2 regions of the Pseudomonas sp. GL_093 genome follow, and region 1 is predicted to be linked to the other one. Evidence: predicted binding sites of a transcription regulator. Region 1 holds the regulator's gene; the other holds the start of a gene.
The links. The regulator FliA, encoded in region 1, starts transcription of late flagellar genes. The targets are predictions, from matches to a motif close to CTAAAGTTTNNNNNNNNNNNGCCGNTAA.
Positions count from the first base shown of each region.

Region 2: a site for FliA is predicted at 1,590-1,617, ahead of AC3IUE_RS31535 (methyl-accepting chemotaxis protein). Genes of this name have one in related genera too.

Region 1 is NZ_CM174448.1:1,873,566-1,876,981, reverse strand. Features, by position in the region: gene AC3IUE_RS08455 (chemotaxis protein CheA) at 1-139, opposite strand, end outside; gene AC3IUE_RS08450 (protein phosphatase CheZ) at 177-965, opposite strand; gene AC3IUE_RS08445 (chemotaxis response regulator CheY) at 996-1,367, opposite strand; gene fliA (RNA polymerase sigma factor FliA) at 1,535-2,275, opposite strand; gene fleN (flagellar synthesis regulator FleN) at 2,272-3,102, opposite strand; gene flhF (flagellar biosynthesis GTPase FlhF) at 3,219-3,416, opposite strand, start outside.
Region 2 is NZ_CM174448.1:6,820,714-6,824,129, reverse strand. Features, by position in the region: gene AC3IUE_RS31545 (NorM family multidrug efflux MATE transporter) at 1-459, opposite strand, end outside; gene AC3IUE_RS31540 (LysR substrate-binding domain-containing protein) at 619-1,539, shown strand; gene AC3IUE_RS31535 (methyl-accepting chemotaxis protein) at 1,720-3,416, shown strand, end outside.

The sequences.
Region 1 (3,416 bases):
CGCGAAAAATTGCATTGAGCAAGTCCGCATCGTCTGGTCGGCTTTCAAGCTCGACCAGCTGTTCGGACAGTTGCTCTAGAATCTCGCCGGCCTCAACCAGGAAATCCTGAAGGATCTCTTCATCGGCGCCGAAGCTCATTAAGGGGGTGCTCCTAAAGGTCTAAAAACCTAAAAACCTAAAATCCAAGACTGGATAGCAAATCGTCCACATCGTCCTGACCGGACACAACGTCTTCTCTTTTATCGGCATGAATCTGCGGACCTTCACCCTGAGAGAGATGTTTTTGCGGATCTTTTTCTGCAAGCATCGCTTCACGGTCATGTTCGATGCCCGCAAAGCGGTCCACCTGACTGGCCATAAGCACGAGCTTGAGCAGGTTGCTTTCAACTTCGGTGACCAATTGGGTCACGCGCTTGATCACCTGACCGGTGAGGTCCTGGTAATCCTGAGCGAGCAGAATGTCGTTGAGGTTGCTCGACACAACGCGATTGTCTTCGCTGCTGCGTGTCAGGAAACCGTCGACTCGCCGGGCCAGCTCGCGGAACTCTTCAGCCCCGACTTCGCGACGCATGAACCGTCCCCAGTCGGTGCTCAAGGCCTGGGCTTCGTTGCTCAGGCCGTTGACCAGCGGCGTGGCGTTTTCCACCAGGTCCATGGTGCGGTTGGCAGCCGCCTCGGTCAGCTTGACCACATAACCCAGACGCTCGGTGGCATCCGTGATCTGCGAGACTTCCTCGGCTTGCGGCATGTGCGGGTCAATCTGGAAATTGACGATCGCGCTATGCAGCTCGCGAGTGAGCTTGCCCACTTCCTGATACAGGCCACGGTCACGGGTCTGATTGAGCTCATGGATCAGTTGCACAGCGTCGCCGAACCTGCCTTTTTCAAGGCTTTCGACCAGTTCGACCGCGTGTTTTTTCAGAGTCGATTCGAAATCGCCCTGTGAAGACTCGTTATGCTCCATAGCTCCCCCGTGGCGCAGTGGCTTCGCACATCAACCGATGCGTTCGAAAATCTTCTCGATTTTTTCTTTTAACGCCTGGGCCGTGAAGGGCTTGACCACATAGCCGTTAACACCGGCCTGGGCTGCCTCGATGATCTGCTCGCGCTTGGCTTCAGCGGTCACCATCAGCACCGGCAGGTGCTTGAGCTTTTCATCGGCACGCACGTGGCGCAGCAGGTCGATACCGGTCATGCCAGGCATGTTCCAGTCTGTTACCAGAAAGTCGATGCTGCCGCTGTTGAGAACCGGAATGGCAGTAGTGCCATCGTCGGCCTCGACTGTGTTGGTGAACCCAAGGTCACGCAACAGGTTTTTAATGATCCGCCGCATCGTTGAGAAGTCATCAACGATGAGGATTTTCATGTTCTTGTCCAATTCGACCTCCAAGCAGTCTTAAACGCGCCCAGCACCTGGACGCGCCATTTCAATCAATCCGGCAAAGCACTCAATGACTGTCTGGAGCACAACAGATCGGGACCGGTAAGGTTCAACACCCCACCCGCCGCGTTCGCAGTGTCCCCACACTGCCTTCAGCGCGCTCGCCACTCCCCCAAACGCCCCCGCAAACGGGCCGCGCACTGGCTGTGTAACTGGCTGACCCGAGATTCGCTGACCCCCAGGACCTCACCGATTTCCTTGAGATTCAACTCTTCGTCGTAGTACAGCGCCAACACCAGTCGCTCACGCTCCGGCAAATTGGCAATCGCGTCCGCCAGCGCCGCCTGGAAGCGTTCATCTTCCAGATCGCGTGACGGCTCGAGATGAGCACTGGCGCCATCCTCGTGCAGCCCTTCGTGTTCGCCGTCCTGCAACAGATCGTCGAAACTGAATAACCGGCTGCCCAGGGTGTCGTTCAAAATCCCGTAATAATCGTCGAGACTCAATTGGAGTTCGGCCGCAACCTCGTGATCTTTAGCGTCACGGCCGGTTTTAGCTTCAATAGAGCGAATTGCGTCGCTGACCATCCGGGTATTGCGGTGGACCGAACGTGGCGCCCAGTCCCCCTTGCGTACTTCATCGAGCATCGCGCCACGGATTCGAATGCCCGCGTACGTCTCGAAACTCGCGCCTTTGCTGGCGTCGTATTTGGTCGACACTTCAAGCAGGCCAATCATTCCGGCCTGGATCAGATCTTCCACCTGGACACTGGCCGGCAGACGCGCCAGCAAGTGGTAGGCAATGCGTTTAACCAGTGGCGCGTAACGCTCGATCAGCTCGTACTGCGCGTCACGTGCCGACTTCTTGTAGAGGTTGTAGCCACTGGCTGTCATAGCACAGGTCCTGCGGTTTGTTGCACGAGGCGCTCGACGAAAAACTCCAGGTGCCCACGCGGGTTGGCAGGCAGCGGCCAAGTATCGACCTTCTGTGCAATGGCCTTGAACGCCAGTGAGCACTTGGACCGCGGAAAGGCTTCGTAGACGGCGCGCTGCTTCTGCACGGCCTTGCGCACACTTTCGTCGTAAGGCACCGCGCCGACGTATTGTAAGGCGACGTCAAGGAAGCGATCCGTGACCTTGGTCAACTTGGCGAACAGGTTGCGACCTTCCTGCGGGCTCTGGGCCATGTTGGCCAGGACGCGGAAGCGGTTCATGCCGTAATCGCGGTTCAGCAGTTTGATCAGTGCGTAGGCATCTGTGATCGAGGTCGGTTCGTCGCAGACCACCAGCAAGACTTCTTGCGCTGCGCGAACGAAACTGACGACCGAGTCACCAATGCCCGCAGCGGTGTCGATCACCAGCACGTCGAGGTTGTCGCCGATATCGCTGAACGCCTGGATCAGGCCGGCGTGTTGCGCCGGGCTTAAATGAACCATGCTCTGTGTGCCGGACGCGGCCGGGACGATGCGAATGCCGCCAGGGCCCTGCAACAGTACGTCGCGCAGCTCACAGCGGCCTTCGATCACGTCGGCCAAAGTACGTTTGGGTGTCAGTCCCAGCAGGACGTCGACGTTCGCCAGCCCCAGATCAGCGTCCAGCAGCATGACGCGCCGGCCGAGCTCAGCTAGAGCCAGGGACAAGTTCACTGACACGTTAGTCTTCCCGACGCCACCTTTGCCGCCGGTCACCGCGATCACCTGTACGGGATGCATGCTGCCCATGAATTTTCTTTACCTTGTCTTACTTAGACGGAGGCCACATTACTGGCTGCGCGTTCACTAACTGAACAATGCATGGCAGACCATCGATGTAGGTACAAAAACTGTTCATTAATACCTCAGCCGACCTGCTTGGTCGGGCTGTGGTAAATATCAGCGAACATGTCAGCCATGGCTTCTTCGCTGGGTTCTTCTTGCATTTGCACGCTGACGGCGCGACTGACCAACTGATGACGACGCGGTAGATGCAAATCATCCGGAATCCGCGGGCCATCGGTCAGGTAGGCCACCGGCAATTCATGACTGATGGCCAGGCT
Region 2 (3,416 bases), 2.1 Mb from region 1:
GGCACTGGTGAAGCCGCGCAAGGCCATGAAACTCAGGTAGCCGGGCAGGGCGAACGGCAGGATCAGCAGGAACTGCCCGGCTGCGTGGACGTTGGTTTCGGTCTGGCCGAACAGCAGCAACACCGGTTTGAGGTTCCACAGCAGCAGCCCGGCCACCAACGCCATCAACCACGCCAGCCATAACCCCGCCTGGGTCAGCCTGGTGGCGCCGACGATGTCGCCGGCACCCTGACGAATAGCCACGAGGGTGCCGACCGCGGCGATCACGCCAATGCAAAAAATCGACACGAACGAGTATGTCGCTGCGCCCAGGCCGCCACCGGCCAGCGCCTCTGGACTCAGGCGCGCCATCATCAAGGTGTCGGTGAGGACCATCAGCATGTGCGCCAACTGCGAGGCAATCAACGGCCCCGCCAGCCGCAGGATGGCCCAGAGTTCGGTACGTGCTGGATGCTGCATGGTCATCACGCTCGATAATTAAAGAGGGACAGGAAAGCGTCGATTCTCGGCGCTCTACGGGGTTTGCACAAAGGGATAAAAAGGATGGGTTGCATGATTCAAACTCATGCTGGAGAGTTTCTGCTAGGGTGGCCGAATCCCGCTATAGGAGCTTTCCGAATGTCCCGTCGTCTTCCTCCCTTGTATGCCCTGCGCGCATTCGAAGCGGCGGCGCGGCACAGTTCGTTTACCCGTGCGGCCGAAGAATTATCGATCACCCAAAGCGCGGTCAGTCGGCACATTCGTACACTCGAAGAGCATTTTGCCTGCCGGCTGTTTCACCGCAGTGGGCGCAATCTGCAATTGACCGAGTCGGCGCGGTTGATCCTGCCCGGCATTCGCGAAGGCTTCACCGCCCTGGAGCGGGCCTGCAATACCTTGCGTGCCGAAGATGACATCCTGCGCATGAAAGCGCCGTCGACCCTGACCATGCGCTGGCTGCTGGCTCGGCTCAGCCGCTTTCGGCACCTGCAACCAGGCAATGAGGTGCAATTGACCAGCGCCTGGATGGACGTCGACTCGGTGGACTTCAACCATGAACCATTCGACTGTGCCGTCATCCTCAGCAACGGGCATTTCCCGCCGGACTGGGAGGCGAGTTTCCTGTTCCCGGAAGAACTGATTCCAGTCGGTGCACCGAATCTTCTGCAGGATCAACCGTGGGATGTCGCACGGCTGGCCAATGCCGAACTGCTGCACCCGACACCGGATCGGCGCGACTGGCGCAGTTGGCTGGAACGCATGGGGCTGGCGGATCAGGTGTCGCTCAAGGGCGGGCAGGTGTTCGACACGCTGGAGCTGGGCATGATCGCCGCCGCCCGAGGTTATGGCGTGTCCATGGGCGATCTGCTGATGGTGGCGGAAGATGTGGCTCAGGGACGTCTGAGTCTGCCGTGGCCGACGGCCGTCGCCAGCGGTGAGAAATATTACCTGGTCTGGCCGAAAACCCGCCCCGGTGGTGAACGTTTGCGCAGGCTCAGCGACTTCCTGCAAAGCGAAGCCCGCGCAATGGAATTGCCCGACGTTCAACACTTGGGCTGAATCGATAGAGCCGCCGCAATGGCGGCCTTGAGCCATATCCCGGTTAATTACTCAAGTATTCAGATTTTCCGCCGAAAATGCAGGTGGAACCTTCGTGCAGGTTCGACGTAATTCCCATTAGAAATTTTGCTGAGCGTGCGTCGTGATCAGGATGATCCGGTCGCTCGGCCAGGAGCTGTCATGTCTCAACCTCGTGCCCGGATCGCCTCACAGCTTGGTCTTGCGCTTGCCGTGATACTGGCGATTGTCATCAGCGGCAGTACCGTGTTCGCCCTGCGTTCGCTGGACACCGCCAACCTCGCCACCCGCGAAGAGCACCTGGCCAGTGAAGCCCGGTTGCTGGCCGATCAGTTGAGTACCTTTCACGGCACGTTGCGTGAAAGCACCCAGCGCCTGAGCGGCTTGTTCGAGAAGCGCTTCAGCGCCGGTTTGAGCGTGCACCCGGATGAACCGGTGGCGGTAGCGGGCGCGCAGACGCCGGGGCTGCACCTGGGTAGCGAAGTGTTGAACAACAATTTCAAGGAAGTGGACGAGTTCAAGCAAATGACCGCCGGCGTTGCGACGGTGTTTGTGCGCAGCGGCGAAGACTTCATCCGGGTCAGCACGTCCCTGAGCAAACAGGACGGCAGCCGGGCCATCGGTACGCTGCTCGATCACGCGAACCCGGCCTATGCCCGCTTGATGGCGGGGCAGGCCTACGTCGGTCGCGCCTTGTTGTTCGAACGCTCCTACATGACTCAGTACACCCCCGTACGTGACAGCGGCGGTAAGGTGATTGCCGTGCTGTTCGTAGGATTTGATTACACCGACGCGCAGAACGCGCAGTTCGCCAACCTCAAGCGCTTCCGTATCGGCCAGACCGGTTCCCTGGCGCTGCTGGATGAACAGAGCAAATGGCTGGTGCCGATCGCGGGCGTACAAGCGCTGGATCAGGCGACTCCGACCATCGTTGGCTTGGCGAAAACGCCGGGCAAGGGCGAGTTCTGGAGCGACAAGTCCGAAGATTTCTACAGCATTGCCGTACCGTTTGAAGGCGGCCCATGGTCGGTCGTGGCGAGCATGCCGAAAACCGAAATCCGTGCCGTGACCTGGAGTGTCGGCATTCAATTGGCGATTGGCAGTCTGCTGGCGATGTTGATCGCTGTGGCGGCGGCGGTCTGGTTGCTGCGCAGCAAACTGGCGCCGCTGGGTGATCTGGTGCGTCAGGCCGAAGCTTTGGGCGCCGGTGATTTGAGCGTGCGTCTGAACGTATCGAGCAACGACGAGATCGGTCAGCTGGCTCGCGCGTTCAACCAGATGAGCCAAGCGCTGTCGACCATGGTCGAGCACATCCGCAAGGCCTCGCAAGAGGTCAACAGCCGCGCCCAGGCCCTGTCCGGTCTGTCCGGTGGCGCCTATGAAGGGATGGAGCAGCAGTCGGGCGAAATCACCAGCATGGCCGGCGCCGTGGAAGAGTTCAGCGCAACATCCCTGAACATTGCCGACAACATGGGCAGCACTCAGCGTCTGGCCCAGGAAAACGCACAGCAAACCCAGATCGGTCGAACGTCGATGGACGAAGCGTCCTCGTCTCTGGAGCAAATCGCTGGCGCGCTGAACAGCACGGCGACGGTGATCAATACCTTGGGTCAGCGCTCCCAGGAAATCGGTGGCATTGTCGGTGTGATTACCTCGATTGCCGATCAAACCAACCTGCTGGCGCTCAACGCCGCCATCGAAGCCGCTCGTGCCGGTGAGCAGGGGCGTGGTTTTGCCGTGGTAGCCGATGAGGTTCGCAACCTGGCTTCGCGTACCCGCCAGGCGACAGATGAAATTTCCGGAATGATTCAAAGCATCCAGCAGGAAACCGGCAACGCCATCAGCACCATGGAGCAGGG